2 regions of the Fusobacterium necrogenes genome follow, and region 1 is predicted to be linked to the other one. Evidence: riboswitches for the same ligand, from Rfam matches in the RefSeq annotation. Region 1 holds a riboswitch; the other holds the start of a gene.
The links. Region 1 has a riboswitch for FMN ahead of ribH (6,7-dimethyl-8-ribityllumazine synthase). Riboswitches for the same ligand answer to the same signal wherever they lie in the genome.
Positions count from the first base shown of each region.

Region 2: it holds a riboswitch for FMN, as region 1 does, so the genes downstream of both, DYA59_RS04885 (FGGY-family carbohydrate kinase) here and ribH (6,7-dimethyl-8-ribityllumazine synthase) in region 1, are expected to answer to the same signal.

Region 1 covers NZ_UGGU01000003.1:1,569,875-1,577,815, forward strand. Annotated here, with positions in the region: gene DYA59_RS07365 (Hpt domain-containing protein) at 9-359, opposite strand; gene ribA (GTP cyclohydrolase II) at 499-1,695, opposite strand; gene DYA59_RS07375 (riboflavin synthase) at 1,710-2,360, opposite strand; gene ribD (bifunctional diaminohydroxyphosphoribosylaminopyrimidine deaminase/5-amino-6-(5-phosphoribosylamino)uracil reductase RibD) at 2,377-3,453, opposite strand; gene ribH (6,7-dimethyl-8-ribityllumazine synthase) at 3,458-3,919, opposite strand; FMN riboswitch at 4,006-4,135, opposite strand; gene DYA59_RS07390 (Na+/H+ antiporter NhaC family protein) at 4,371-5,684, shown strand; gene DYA59_RS07395 (GNAT family N-acetyltransferase) at 5,711-6,187, shown strand; gene DYA59_RS07400 (DUF554 domain-containing protein) at 6,243-6,947, opposite strand; gene DYA59_RS07405 (DNA polymerase III subunit alpha) at 7,054-7,941, shown strand, end outside.
Region 2 covers NZ_UGGU01000003.1:974,843-982,783, forward strand. Annotated here, with positions in the region: gene mgtA (magnesium-translocating P-type ATPase) at 1-434, opposite strand, end outside; M-box (ykoK) riboswitch at 686-847, opposite strand; gene DYA59_RS04885 (FGGY-family carbohydrate kinase) at 895-2,433, opposite strand; FMN riboswitch at 2,535-2,659, opposite strand; gene DYA59_RS04890 (hypothetical protein) at 3,285-3,506, shown strand; gene DYA59_RS04895 (GNAT family N-acetyltransferase) at 3,590-3,745, shown strand; gene DYA59_RS04900 (DUF2004 domain-containing protein) at 4,052-4,528, shown strand; gene DYA59_RS04905 (MATE family efflux transporter) at 4,653-5,990, shown strand; gene DYA59_RS04910 (NfeD family protein) at 6,013-6,438, shown strand; gene DYA59_RS04915 (SPFH domain-containing protein) at 6,471-7,352, shown strand; gene DYA59_RS04920 (carbon starvation CstA family protein) at 7,436-7,941, opposite strand, start outside.

The DNA of each region.
Region 1 (7,941 bases):
ACATTTTACTAAATCAACTTCTTTAATATTTCAGTTACATGTTGCATTTCTTTTTCCAATTCAGGTCTTATATTATTTATCTCTTCAAGTTTATTTTCTCTAGCTAAATTAACTATCTCATTTGAATATTGATATACCTTATTGAGGCCTAAATTACCAGCTACTCCTTTTAATGTATGAGCTATTTCTTCAATTTTTTTTACATCACTTCTATCTAATGCTATTTTTAAATCTTCAAAATTTTTATCTTCTGAAAATTTTTTTAAAAACTTTACATAAAATTCTATCATATCTCCAAATCTCGCTAAACTTCCATCAATATCTATATCTATTATTCCATTTAAATCTTTTAATTCCATTTTCTTTCCTCCTATATCTAACTTTTTACAATTAAAGTATATAATATTTATCTTTTTTTAGCAACTTTATGAACTCCTTTTCCTAATATTATAAAAGGGAGAAACTATAACTGGTTTCTCCCTCACAGTATCCTCTATTTTAAATTTTTGTTAACATATGTCTCATTTTTTCTTTTTTAGTCTTCATATATTTCTCATTAGTCTCATTAAATCCTGTCTCTATAGCTTCTCTTCCTATTACCTTCATTCCATAATTTTCAAGAGCTTCTATTTTTGCTGGATTATTAGTCATTACTCTCACTGACTTCACTCCTAAAGCTTTTAACATTTGAACAGCTATCGCATAATCTCTCATATCTGGCTCAAATCCCAAAGCCACATTAGCCTCTACTGTATCAGCTCCTTGATCTTGAAGAGTATATGCTTTTAATTTATTTATAAGGCCTATTCCTCTTCCTTCTTGTCTTAAATAAAGAACTACTCCTTCTCCTTCTTCATCTACTCTTTTCATAGCTCTTTTCAATTGAGAGCCACAATCACATCTTAAAGAGCCTAAAATATCTCCTGTAAAACATTCAGAATGCAATCTAACTAAAACATTCTCTTTTCCTGCTACATCTCCTTTTACTAAAGCAATGTGTTCTTTTCCATCTAGATTATTATCAAATGCTACTATTTCAAAAATTCCAGATCCAGTAGGCATCTTAGCTCTTATCGCAACCTCTACTAATTGATCATTCATCTTTATATATTTTTGTAAATCCTCAATAGAAATCATTTTCATATTTAATTCTTTAGCTAGCAATTGTAAATCATCAAATCTAGCCATTGTTCCATCTTCTTTCATGATTTCACAACATAAACCCATTTGTTTAAGTCCAGCTAATCTCATTAAATCTACAGTTGCCTCTGTATGGCCATTTCTGACGATTACTCCACCTTTTCTAGCCACTAATGGAAACATATGTCCTGGTCTTCTAAACTCATATGGCTTAACATTTTCATCTAAAGCTTTCATAGCTGTCAATGAACGCTCATAGGCCGATATCCCAGTTGTTGTATCTACATGATCTATTGATACAGTAAAAGCAGTGGAATGATTATCAGTATTATCATAACACATTGGAGGTAGAGCTAATTTTTTAGCATACTCCTGTGTCATAGGCATACAAATTAATCCTTTTCCTACTGTTGCCATTAAATTTATATTTTCAGGAGTAGCAAACTCAGCTGCACAAACAAAATCTCCTTCATTTTCTCTATTTTCATCATCTACTACTATTATTACTTTACCAGCTCTTAATTCTTCAAGAGCATCTTCTATTCTATCCAACATCACAATTCACTCCTCTAAAAACCATTTTTTAGTAAAAACTCCATAGTAATTCCCTCATTCTCTTTAAAAGGTCCATCTTGAAATTTTAAAAGTCTTTCAACATATTTTCCAACTAAATCAGTTTCGACATTTATATAATCTCCAACTCTTTTTTTCCCGAGCGTGATCATTTCTTGAGTATGAGGTATAAGTGAGACTCCAAAAGTCATATCTCCTAATTTCATTACAGTAAGACTTGCTCCATCGAGAGTGACTCTTCCTTTTTCAACTATGTATTTCATATATTTTCTTTCTATCTCTATCTCATATATTTTAGCTATTCCTTCAGAAATAATTGCAACCACTCTTCCTTCACAATCTACATCTCCAGTTACTAAATGGCCTCCTAATGGTGTAGCTAAAGTTATTGACTTTTCCAAATTTACTTTATCTCCTACAGTTAACCTTTTAAGATTAGTTCTTTTTACTGTTTCATACATACAATCAGCAGTAAAATAATCACTTCCTAACTTTGTCACTGTAAGACATGTCCCATTTGTTGCAATACTATCTCCAAGCTTTGCTTTCTCTAAGACTTTTTTACACTTTATTTTTAATTTTAAAGATTTTTCTCCGCTTTCAATAGATAGAACTTCTCCCATCTCTTCTACTAATCCTGTAAAAATAAGAAATCACTCCTTTCTATCTATAAAACTCCATAGATACATTATCTCCATAACTATTTATTTTAACATTTTTCAATTCGATTCCATCAGCTATATTCTCCATAGAAAATCCTTTTATAAAAGGTATTGCATTTTCATCTCCAAGTATTTTAGGTGCAATAAATATTTCTCCACCATCTATTGCTCCCTCCTTAAAAGCTTTAGATATAAGATATCCTCCACCCTCTAGTAGTATTCCATCTATTCCAAGATCTCCAGTCTTTAATAAAATTTCTGATATTTTAAAATTTTTACCTTCAAAATAAATAACTTTTACTTTCTTATCTAAAAGTATCTTACTTTTTTTATTTTCTACATTTTTTTGTGATGTCAAAACTATACTTTTACCATCTTGAAAATTTACTATCTTACTCCCTAATGGTATCTCTAAATTTGGATCCACTACTATTCTATATGGATCTCTTCCATTTTCTATTCTAGCTGTTAAACTTGGGTCATCTTTTAATACTGTATTAATACCAACCATTATCCCCATATATTTACTTCGTAGTTTTTGTACTCTTTCTCTAGCTAATTCATTTGTAATCCATTTTGAGTCTCCAGTTTTTGTAGCTATTTTTCCATCTAATGTTATTCCACATTTTAAAAAAAGATATGACTTTTTTTCTACTATATACTTCATAAAAACTCTATTAAGCTCTTTTGCTTCTTGCTCTAATACTCCTGTTATTACTTCTATTCCAGCATCTTGGAGTATTTTTATTCCTCTTCCTGATACTAAAGGATTAGGATCAAGAGATGCAATAATACATCTCTTCAATCCCATTTCTATTATTTTTTTAGCACATGGTGGAGTCTTTCCATAATGTGAACATGGTTCTAAAGTTACATAAATATCTGCTCCCACAGCTTTTTCTCCTGCCATCTCTAAAGCAAATACTTCTGCATGGGGTCCTCCATACTTCTTATGATATCCCTCTCCTACTATTATTCCATTTTTCACTACTACAGCTCCTACCAAAGGATTCGGATTTACAGCTCCCTCTCCAAGAGCAGCTAACTCTAATGCTCTTGCCATGTACTTTTCATCCATAAAACTACATCCCCTTTAATAAATTTACCATTTCAATTGCTGTTATAGCTGCATCAAAACCTTTATTTCCAGCTTTTGTTCCAGCTCTTTCTATAGCCTCTTCAATGCTATTAGTTGTCAATACCCCAAATATTACTGGAATATTACTATTTAAGCTAACTGTTGCTACTCCTTTAGAGACCTCAGCACAGACATAATCAAAATGTGGTGTAGACCCTTTTATAACTGCTCCTAAAGTTATTACCACATCATATTTCCCAGATTCTGCCATTTTCTTTGCTACAAGTGGAATTTCAAAAGCTCCTGGAACCCAAGCTAAATCTATGTTATCAGCTTCTACTTCATGTCTTAATAAAGCGTCCTCTGCCCCAGCAATAAGTTTAGATGTAATAAATTCATTAAATCTAGCTGCTACTATTCCTACTCTTAATTCTTTTCCTGTAAATTTCCCTTGTAATACTCTCATTTTTCCTCCTTGATTTCTCAGGACAAATAAAAAACCCAGACTTATTCTGGGCATGTAAAAAAGTATAAGATTCCTTATTAAAGATATCTTTTCTTCTTCCATCCAGACTATACTGTCGGTTTTGGAATCTCACCAAATCAGAATTTCAAAGAAACTCTCGTGGACTATAACCACCGGTCGGGAATTGCTTTCACTCACCCTGCCCTGAAGATTAAATATTTATTATTATAGTTCAAGTATAATCTTATTCAATAAATTTGTCAACTATTATTTTTTAATATAATTCTTCAATATATTCTTTTATTTTTCTAAGATAACTCCTATATATACAACAAAAACTTTTAATTATTTCTTTACTAATCAAATGATTAAAAAATCTTTACTTGCTTTTTATTAATAAACAAAGTACACTTATTATGTAAAATTATTTTCAATTTATCAGGAGGAAAATATGGAAAACAAAAAATCCAGCTTTCTTGGGTTAATACCTTTATTAATTTTTGTCATTATCTATTTAGGAACGGGAATCTTCCTACATTTTCAAAAGATAGAAATGGCTTTCTATCAATTACCCTCTCCAATTGCTATCTTTATTGGGTTAATATCAGCATTCACAATATTTAAAGGAACTATAAATGAAAAATTTAGTAATTTCCTTCAAGGATGTGGACATCAAGATATTATTACAATGTGCATAATATATCTTTTAGCTGGAGCTTTTGCTACTGTTACTAAAACAATGGGAGGAGTAGATGCAACCGTACATTTCGGCCTTACTCATGTATCTTCTCACTATATAGCTGCTGGATTATTTATTATATCTGCATTTATTTCAACAGCTACTGGCACATCAGTTGGTTCTATCGTTGCTATTACTCCTATAGCGATAGGTCTCTCTGAAAAAAGTGGTGTTTCTATGCCACTTATATTAGCTACTGTTTTGGGTGGTTCCATGTTTGGTGATAATCTTTCTATTATATCGGATACAACTATTGCCGCTACAAAAACTCAAGGAGTTGAAATGAAAGATAAATTTAGAGTTAATTTATATATAGCTGCCCCTTCTGCTATAATAACTATCATTTTACTTCTTATTTTTGGGCGTCCGGAAAGTATTCCTAATATAGAAATCCTTCCATACAATTTTTTAAAGATTCTTCCTTATGTAATTGTACTTCTATTGGCCATTATTGGTATAAATGTTTTTATAGTGTTGACATCAGGTATTATTTTATCGGGAATTATAGGATTTGTTTATGGAGATTTTTCATTTTTAACTTTTTCTAAAGAGATTTACAATGGGTTCACAAGTATGAATGAAATTTTCTTACTCTCGCTACTTACAGGTGGACTTGCTACAATGACTACTAAGGCTGGTGGAATTCAATGGCTTATTGATCAAATTCAAAAATTTATAGTTGGACCTAAAAGTGCAAAAATAGGAATAGGCACCTTAGTAGCTTTAACTGATATAGCTGTTGCTAATAATACAGTTGCTATTATAATTAATGGTCCAATTGCTAAAAAAATTTCTGAAAAATACAATGTTGATCTAAGAGAAAGTGCAGCTATATTAGATATTTTTTCTTGCATTTTTCAAGGCTTTATTCCCTACGGAGCTCAAATGTTAATTCTCTTAGGATTCACAGCTGGTAAAGTTTCTCCATTAGATATCATTCCATTATTATGGTATCAAGGTTTACTATTTATTTGTACAATACTATTTATAATTTTCTCTTTCAATAATAGAATTTTTAATAAATGAAATACTTAAAAATGGAGGAATAAATCTTGAATATATTAATAAGAGAGGCTAAAATAAAGGATTTTGAAAAAATGAATTTACTTTTTGAAGAGTTAGATAAATACCACAGAATTAATTTACCACATATTTTTAAAAAAGCAAAGGTCATAGGAAGATCTTTAGAGCATATAGAAAATATGTGTAGAGATGAAAATAGTGAGATATTTGTAGCTGAGAGCGAAGGTCAATTATTAGGATTAGCAGAAGTAATAAAAAAGAAAAATACTCCATACCCTTTAAAAATAGATAGAGAGTGGATAGTTTTAGATACCATAATAGTCAAAAAGGAATATAGAGGAATGGGAATAGGTAATATGTTATTTGATACTATTCTAGATTGGACTAAAGAAAAAGGAATTAATAGGATAGAAGTTAATGTATATGAATTTAATGAAAGTGCAATACTATTTTATGAAGGATTAGGATTTGAAAATTTTAGTAGAATCATGTATTTGGAGATATAAAAAATTAAAGGAAAATATACTTAGATAGTAATCTAAATAGATTTTCCTTTTTTATTTAAATTATTAAACTAAATAATTTTGAACAAGGCCAAATAAGAATAAGAGCTGGAAGTAGATTAATAGCACTTATATGTTTAATTTGTGCAATACTAAGTCCTAAGACAAAAGTAAGAATTCCTCCCACTGCAATAAAATCTTTCATCATATCAGGAGAAATAAAAGGAATTATAAATTGTGAAAGATAAAAAATGATTGTAAGGATAATAAATTGAGGAATAACAATTAAATTCATAGGATAACCTAAAGTAGCAGCAAAGATAACAGAGGCAAAAATATCCATAACAGCTTTAGAAAGTAAAATAGTCATATCTCCAGTTATTCCTTCGTTAATAGCTCCAAATATATTAGTTCCACTAGCACAAAGAGTAACTGTAACAAGTAAATAAAAATGCATATAAGCCTCTTTATCTCCAGGAATATCAAAATTTAACTTATTTAAAATATTTTGGAAAAAATTTCGAATTTTTTTATCTAAGGATAAAATTTCTCCAAGTAAAGCTCCTAAAATAAGAGCTAAGATAACAGCAGGTAAAGAGTTAAGTTTAATCATAGAAACAATACCAATTAGAATGGCAGCTATACCAAAAATAATATTCATTGAATATTTAATGTGAGTTGGGATATGATTTTTAATCATACTTCCAATATTTATTCCAATGAGAACACAACAACAATCAATAATAATTCCTTTAGGTAACATAAAAAACCTCCTTAAAAAATTTTCTCATTTTAACATAAGAAGATAAAAAAATCAAGAGTAAAGAGAGGTTTTATGGTATAATTAAAAGAAAAAAGGAGGAGAAATTATGATAAAAAACTTTGTACATCTACATTTACACACTGAATATAGCCTCCTTGATGGAGTAGGAAAGATAGATGATTATTTAGATAGAGCCAAAGAGTTAGGAATGCAAGCTATAGCGATTACTGACCATGGAAATCTTTTTGGAGCCTTAGAATTTTATAAAAAAGCAAGGAAAAAAGGGATAAAGCCAATAATAGGAATGGAAGCCTATGTTTGTGAAAGAGGAATGGAAGATAAAGAGGGGAGAAACTTTCATTTAATCCTTTTAGCAAGAGATAATGAAGGGTATAAAAATCTTTTAAAGATAAGTTCAGAGAGTTTTATTAGAGGATTTTACTATAAACCAAGAGTAGATAAAGTATTTTTAAAAGAACATAGTGAAGGATTGATAGCCCTTTCAGCTTGTATGCAGGGGGAGATATCTAGAAGAATTTTAGATATGGAAAGTGAAGTTAAAATATCTAATGCAATAGATGAGTATGTAGATATTTTTGGAAGAGAGAATTTCTTCATAGAAGTACAAGCGAATGGAATAAAAGAGCAATTTGAATTAAATGAAAAACTTTATGAAATAGCTAAGCAAAATAATTTAAAATTGGTAGCTACTAATGATACTCACTATGTAAATGAAGGAGAACATACACTTCAAGATATTTTGATTTGTGTACAAACAGGAGCTAAACTTTCTGATGAAAAGAGAATGAGAATAGAAACTGAAGAGTTATTTTTAAAAAGTAGAGAGCAGGTATTAGGGCAACTTGGAGAGAAATATATAGAGGCAGTAGATAATACTATTGTTATAGCAGAGAGATGTAATGTAGATATAGAATTTGGACATTTTAAATTTCCAGATTATAAGATACCTACTTGTGTAAAAACTATTGAAGCT
Region 2 (7,941 bases), 600 kb from region 1:
AAGCTTTCAGCAGCATTATTACTTTTTTCCTCTTGAATAAAACGTAATAATCCAGAGATAGTAACCATAGTAGTGATAATGATTACTGTAATAGGAGAAAAATCTTCTGGAGTGTTGCTGTACCAAGGAATAATCATATCAGTAACAGTAGACACAAGGGCTAGACAGAAAAGTACAGCTGTAAAAGGATTTACAAAAGCCTCTACTATTTTTTTGAAGAATGATTTTTTCTTTCCGTGAGTTATTATATTCTTTCCAAATATATCTAAGCTTTTTTCAGCTTGCTCCTTAGTAACTCCCTCTAAAGATGTATCTAATTTTTTTAGTAACTCCTCTGTTCCTAGAGAAGAGTACACTCTTATTTTTTTGTTTTCTTCATCTTTTAGATTTCTTGAGTTGATTTCAGCTTTGTTAATGTTTTTAAATTTTTTCATTGCTATCCTCCTTAATTTTAAAATATCTTTAAAGCTTAAACAGGGTAGCATATATTTAAAAGAACAAGGGCGAACTTAAAAACAGACATAGAAAAAGATGTCTGATAAATATTGAACTTTTAAATACATACTACTGCCACTATTTTCTACGTCCATTTTGCACCTCCTAAAAAATCAAGAAAATAAAAAACTCCATCCCAATTCAAACAGTGGTATGGAGTAATATCCAAATAAATATAAAAAATAAAAACTATTTTTTACCACCGTTTGAGCTTCAACTCTGTAGGGCGGTGAAGTTACATTAGATAACACCTTGGTTTCGATGTTGCCTGTTCAAACCAGCGCATAGTGTCTCCACTATTTTGCGGCAGTAACCCATATCCCTATAGTAGCCTTACTTACCGGAACTATTAAATTGTCTAAAGTATAGTATAATTTTTTTTATTTGTCAAGTAAAAATTTATTTTACTTTTTCTAAAATTTTGAAAACTTCCTTCATTTCAGAGTTTAAGAGCATCTTTCTAGTTTCAAAAATTTCTCTATAATAATCAGTTTTTTCTTTTTGAGGAAGATAATTTTTATTAATCTCTAAATTATTTTTTATTACCTCTTTTAAATCTTTTATATCTCCAAGAGCATAAGCCACAGTTAATACATTCATCATTACAGCTCCGCCAGATTTCTTAAAAGTCTTAGTTTTGGTATTTAGCATATCAGCTTTTATTTGATTCCAAAGGTTACTTTTGCTTCCACCCTCAGTTATAGTTATCTCCTCTAGGGATACTCCACCTTTTTTATATATATCTGTGATTCCAATATAGTCGTATCCAATAGCTTCTAGTACAGCTCTCCATAGTGTAGCTTGGTCAGTATCCATTCCCATATTTAAAAAACAACCAGAGGCATTTGCTAATTCTCCAACTCCCTTAGTGAGATATGGTAAAAATAAAACTCCATTAGCTCCAGTTGGAATTTTTTCTGCTGCTTTAGAAAGTTTATCGAAATATGAATCCTCACCAACTTTATCACAGATATTATCTCTAAACCATCTAAGAGCAAGTCCACCTGTTCTTATAAATCCCCAATAAAAATATGAGTTTTCTAAAGTTCCACTATTAAAAATCAATCCATTTTCTGGTTTGCTCAACTCCTCTTTTATTCCATCAGTTGATACACAGAACATAGCACAAGTACCAGCTACATCAGCAGCCATATTTTTCTCTAAAAGCCCACAACCTAACATAGATTGCATAGTATCTCCAGCACCAGCACAGATAGGAATACCTGCTGGTAATCCTGTAAACTCTGCCATCTCTTGAGAAAGGTTTCCAATTATATCCCAAGGTTTTACTATTTTAGGAAGATATTTTTTATCTATATTTAAAATTTTAAGTTGTTCATCTGACCACTCTTTTTTATAGACATTGTATCCTAGTCCCCAACCAGATATAGTTCCCCAATCTATAAAAGCATCTTTAGGAGATAATCCAGCTAGGTTCATCAAAATATATGGAGCATTGTGAACAAATTTACAACCATTTTCTAGAAATTTAGTATTTTTTAAAAACCATCTAGCTATCATAGCTGGAAACATACAGTTAGGAGTAGGATTTCCAGTTTCTTTAGCCCAGATATCAAAATTTTTACTTAAAAGCTCCTCTACATCTTTTTGGCAACGAGAATCTAAGTAGTTTACATATGGTGTTATAGGTTTACCATTTTCATCTATTCCAGCAATACCACAGATTATTCCATCACCAAAAATTCCTCTCACTTCACTTGGATTTAAGCCTTTTTCCTTCATCTGTGTAACACAATCTCTTATCCCTTTTTTACAAGCTTCTAAATATTCATTTACATCCATCTCTACCCAACCAGATTGAGGATAATTGAGAGTAGTAGGATAAGATTTTTCAGCTACACACTCCATTTCTAATGAATAGATAGCAACCTTAACACTTTGAGTTCCAGCATCAAATCCAATATAATATTTATTCATAACAACCTCCATAAAAATTAAATATTTTTAATGGAAAACTTAAAGATAACTATTAAAAAAACCCAGAAAACTCTGGGCAAAATAAACGAAAAAATAGTATATCTTTTCTTCTTCCATCCAGACTATACTGTCGGTTTTGGAATTTCACCAAATCAGAATTAAAAAATTCTCGTGGACTATAACCACCGGTCGGGAATTGTTACCTCACCCTGCCCTGAAGATAAAATATTCTTATTAATTTGAATATAACATTTTTAAATCTAATTGTCAATATAATACTCAAAAGTTCTGAAAATGACATATTATTATGACAAAATTAAAATATAAACTTATGGTTGCAAAAAAGTATGTATATAGGAGGATATATTTAATCAAAAAGATTATTATTATGCTCACTGTATAAAGAGAGATTATGCTCTTGGAGTTGGGATTGCGGTGGAGTTTGATAAAAGATATAATACGAGAGATAGATTATTAAAACTAGCTGAAGAAAAGTCGAAACTTTAGATAAAAAATATATAGAAATATAGAATGTATTTAACTTGATAACTAAGGAGAAATAATTAAAAATTGACTAAAAATAAAATTTATTACATAACTTGAATGAGGAGAACCCTAAGCCGTGGTAGGGAGTGTAAATGTTTCAGAGAACCTAGTCATAGTAGGATAGAGCTACAATAAATTTTAAATTAAATTTGACAGTCAGAAATTTTTAAAAAATACTGACTGTTTTTTATTTTCATAGGATAATAAAAATTTTTGGAGTATATTAAATAATATAGAGAGAAAATTACCAGAAAGAAAAATTGAAAGTTACAAGAGAAATATTAGATTATAAAAGGGAGAGAAATATGAAAGTAGAATTAAGAAAATGGAATAAAAAGTATAAGTATGAATTGAAGGATATTTGTAATAAAATAGATAGAAAATATTTATCAAATAGAATTCCAAACCCTTATAAAGCTGAAGATGTAATTTGGTGGTTAGATTATTTAGATTATGTAGAAAAAATGAAGGAAGCAATGGAATCTTCAGAGCTATTGTTATTGATGGAAAAATTTGTGAAACAATAAGTATTGAAAAAAGAGGAGATATTTATATTAAAGAGGGGGTCTTAGGTTATTATCCTTCAACTGAATATTGGTGAAGAGGAATAATGACACAGGCAACAGAAAAAGTTTATGAATTAGCATTTGAGCAGTTAGATATTATTAAAATAATGGCGACCACTTTTAAAGATAATATTGACTCAAGAAGAGTAATTGAAAAAAATGGATTTAAATTAGAAGGAATAAGAGAAAAATCTATATAAAAATGGCATAATTTATGATGAGTGTATATATGGAAAATTAAAATAAATAAGAAAATTGATTAGATGGATACTTATGTCAATAGTAACTAAAGAAGAGGCAGAATATCTTAATGAAATATTTACAAGGACTAGAAGCGTTACAAAAAGAGAAAACTATCCAAATGTGAAAAAAATTTTGAGACGCAAAAAGCAAAGCTTTCAGTGTTTCCTTCACAATTCTCTGAGTTTTCTTTAATTAGTTACTATCTATATAATTATAGTTATGCTATAATAATAAAAAAATCTAAGGAGAAAGGAAGTAAGAAGATGAAGATAAGATTCTTTGGAGAGATTGATATCAATAAAGACTATTATGAAACTACTATTCATTTAAAGGATAGAGATATCCAATTAGATTTGGATTTAGAGGAAGTAGTAGGAAAAAAAGATTGGATATTAGAGTATGATGAATATATTTCAAACTTATCTAGTTTTAAAGAAAAAATAGAAGAAAAATTAAATGAGGATTTTGATGACTGGGGTCTTACAAAAGAGTGGATAGATTGGCACATAGAAGAATTCGATAAAAAAGATATAGAAAAACTCACTGAAGAAACAGAAAAAACTCTTCCAATAGATGAGAAACTTTTTAGGGTTATAAATCTAGTAAGAGTAGGAATATACCCAAAATATGAAGACTATGCTGTATGGGATTTTATGCTAGATAAAAAGTTTAGCAGTCAAATTCTTGTAGTTATTACTGATAATAAGGGAGAAATTCTAGATATTACTTGGGAAAGTTAATAATATTCTAAAAAATGATAGATAAAAAATAAAAATCTATGTATAATTATTGATAATGGTACAAGTATTTATTTAATAAAGCTCTACAAATATTGAGGTTAAAAATCGAGGAGAAGACTTAATTATGACAGATCTAACAACAGGTAGTCCTACAAAACAAATGCTAAAATTTGCTATCCCAGTGTGTCTAGGGAATTTATTTCAACTTTTTTATAGCTTAACAGATACTAGGATAGTGGGAAGTACTTTAGGAGAAAATACTCTAGCAGCTGTTGGGGCAAGTACAGCAATAAGTACTCTACTTATTGGTTTTCTAACAGGACTTACAAATGGATTTTCTATTATTATTGCTCAAAATTTTGGAGCAAAAAATGAAAAGAATATAAGGAAAAGTATAGGGGGAACATTTTTATTAGGTTTTTTAACAGCACTATTCATAAGTTTTTTTAGTGTTACATTTTTAAAACCAATACTTAATATATTAAATGTTTCTAATGAAATTTTTTCACAATCTTATGGATATATTAAAATTATCCTTTTGGGAATAATAGCTACTATGTTTTATAATGCTTTTGCTGGAATATTAAGAGCTATTGGAGATACAATAGCTCCTCTTATATTTTTAGTTATAGCTTGTGGATTTAATATATTTTTGGATTTATATTTTATACTTAATCTTAAAATGGGAGTAGTTGGAGCAGCTTGGGCAACAGTCACCTCTCAAGGAATATCAGTACTATTTTGTGTAGTATATATGTGGAAAAAATATCCAAATCTTAGATTGAAAAAAGAGGATTTCAAAATAGATATACAACTCGTAAAAAAACTTTATGGTTCTGGTCTCTCTATGGGAATGATGATGTCCCTTGTATATTTTGGAACTTTGGCTCTACAAATAGCTATCAATGCTCTTGGAACAAATACAATAGTAGCTCATACAGCAGCTAGAAAGATAACAGAGTTTTTTATGCTTCCATTTGGAGTGATGAGTGTTACAATGGCAACATATTGTGGACAAAATAAAGGAGCTAGGGAGTATAAGAGAATAAAAATAGGAATATGGCAAGCTCTTTATATAACTTGGGTTTGGTGTGCTTTTATTTTGATACTAAGTTACACAATCTCTCCACAGTTAGTATATCTAGTTACAGGAACTAGAATTTCTGAAATAATTAATATAGCAGAAAAATATTTAAAAATAAATACGATATTTTATTTTGTCCCAGCTATTATATGCATATTGAGAAATGCTATGCAAGGAATAGGAGATTTAATAACTCCAATTTTCTCCAGTTTTATAGAGTTAGTTGGAAAAGTAGCTGTAGCTTTTTTCCTCACACCTAGTATAGGATATATGGGAATAATAGTTTCTGAACCAATTGTTTGGATATTAATGGTGATTCCTTTAATAGTGATGATCATAAAAAATCCTATTTTTAAAGAGAGAACTGTAAAAATATAAAAAATTATGGAAGGAGAGAAACATGTGGACTTGGTTTTTTATAGGAGTAGTATTTTTGATAATAGAAGGTATTAGCTTTGGATTATTATCTATTTGGTTTGCTATTGGAGCTTTTGTAACTATGTTTTTTACATATCTTCCCATTGATTATCAATTTTTTATTTTTATAGTAATATCTGGTATTTCACTTTTACTTATTAGAAAGACAACTATAGTTTATCTTAAAAGTAAGAGAAAAGAAGTAGATAGAATCAGAAAAGCTAACGTCAAAGTTGATAATATTTTAATACGAGGTAATGAAAGAATATACATAGTTAAACTAGATGGAAAAATTTGGGAATCTATTTGTAAAAACAAATTAGAAATAGATGAAATAGCTCAAGTAAAAGAAATAAAGGGAAATAAACTGCTTTTAATTAAATTAGAAGATGAAATTTTAGATATTTAAAAATTTAATCTAAATAAATTAGGAGGGATCTAATGTTTTTTATATTTTTATTAATTTTGATTATAATTATATTATTAGCTACACATGTAAGAATCGTTTCACAATCACAAGCTTTTGTAATTGAAAGATTAGGAGCTTATCTAACTACTTGGGACGTTGGACTAAATATTTTAATTCCATTTATAGATAGAATTGTTAGAAAAGTTTCACTAAAAGAGCAAGTTTTAGATTTTCCGCCACAACCAGTTATTACAAAAGATAATGTTACTATGCAGATTGACTCTGTAATATATTTTCAAATTACAGATCCAAAACTCTATACTTATGGAGTAGAAAAACCTCTTAGTGCTATAGAAAATCTAACAGCTACAACTCTTAGAAATATAATAGGAGAAATGGAGCTAGACCACACTCTTACCTCTAGAGATACTATTAATACAAAAATGAGAGCTATATTAGACGAAGCAACAGATCCGTGGGGAATAAAAATTAATAGAGTGGAGTTAAAAAATATTATTCCACCTGCTGAAATACAAGATGCCATGGAAAAGCAAATGAAAGCTGAAAGAGAGAGAAGGGAAGCTATTCTGAGAGCAGAGGGACAAAAAAAATCTTCTATTTTAGTAGCAGAAGGAGAAAAAGAGGCAGCAATTTTAAGAGCTGAAGCTAAAAAAGAAGCTGCAATTAGAGAAGCAGAAGGTAAGGCAGAAGCAATACTTAAAATACAAAATGCCGAAGCTGAAGCAATTAGATTACTAAAAGAAGCTGGAGCAGATAAATCTGTACTTACTCTAAAAGGTATGGAAACTTTTGCTAAAGTTGCTAATGGTAATGCTACTAAAATAATAATTCCTAGTGAATTACAAAACATAGTTACCTTAAGTGAAGTTTTCCATGAAAGTAGCAAAAAATAGATTAATTAAATAATAAAATAATCATAAAAATGAAGCTATTACGATTTTCTAATCATAAAGCTTCATTTTTTTACTCTTATTAATTAATTATTTACAGATTTAATGACTCCCATTTTTTTCTTTCTATGCTCCCATAAAACTTTCATTCCCTCTACTACTAGGATAAGAGCTAGGACAAAGATAGGTAATGAAACTACCACTTGAAGTCCTTGAACTGCTAAGCTACCCTTTCCATTTAAAAGAAGAGCTAAGTTAGTTTTAAATGAGATAAGTAATGAACTCATAGTAGCTGCAAGCATAAAGAACATTGGGATTAAAAGCATAAAGTTTTTCTTTCCTTTTTTAGCTAGCCATACAGACACACCTAAGAAGCAAGGTACAGCAACTAATTGGTTACACGCTCCAAATAAAGGCCAGATATTTTGGTATCCACCTAAGCAAAGTACTGCTCCAAGTCCCACTGTGATGAAAGTTCCCACATACATATTTCCTAAGTAACCTTGTACCTTACTATTCTCTTTAGCTTTATTGCTAGTAAATAGCTCTTGGAATAGGAATCTTCCCAATCTTGTAGCTGTATCTAAAGATG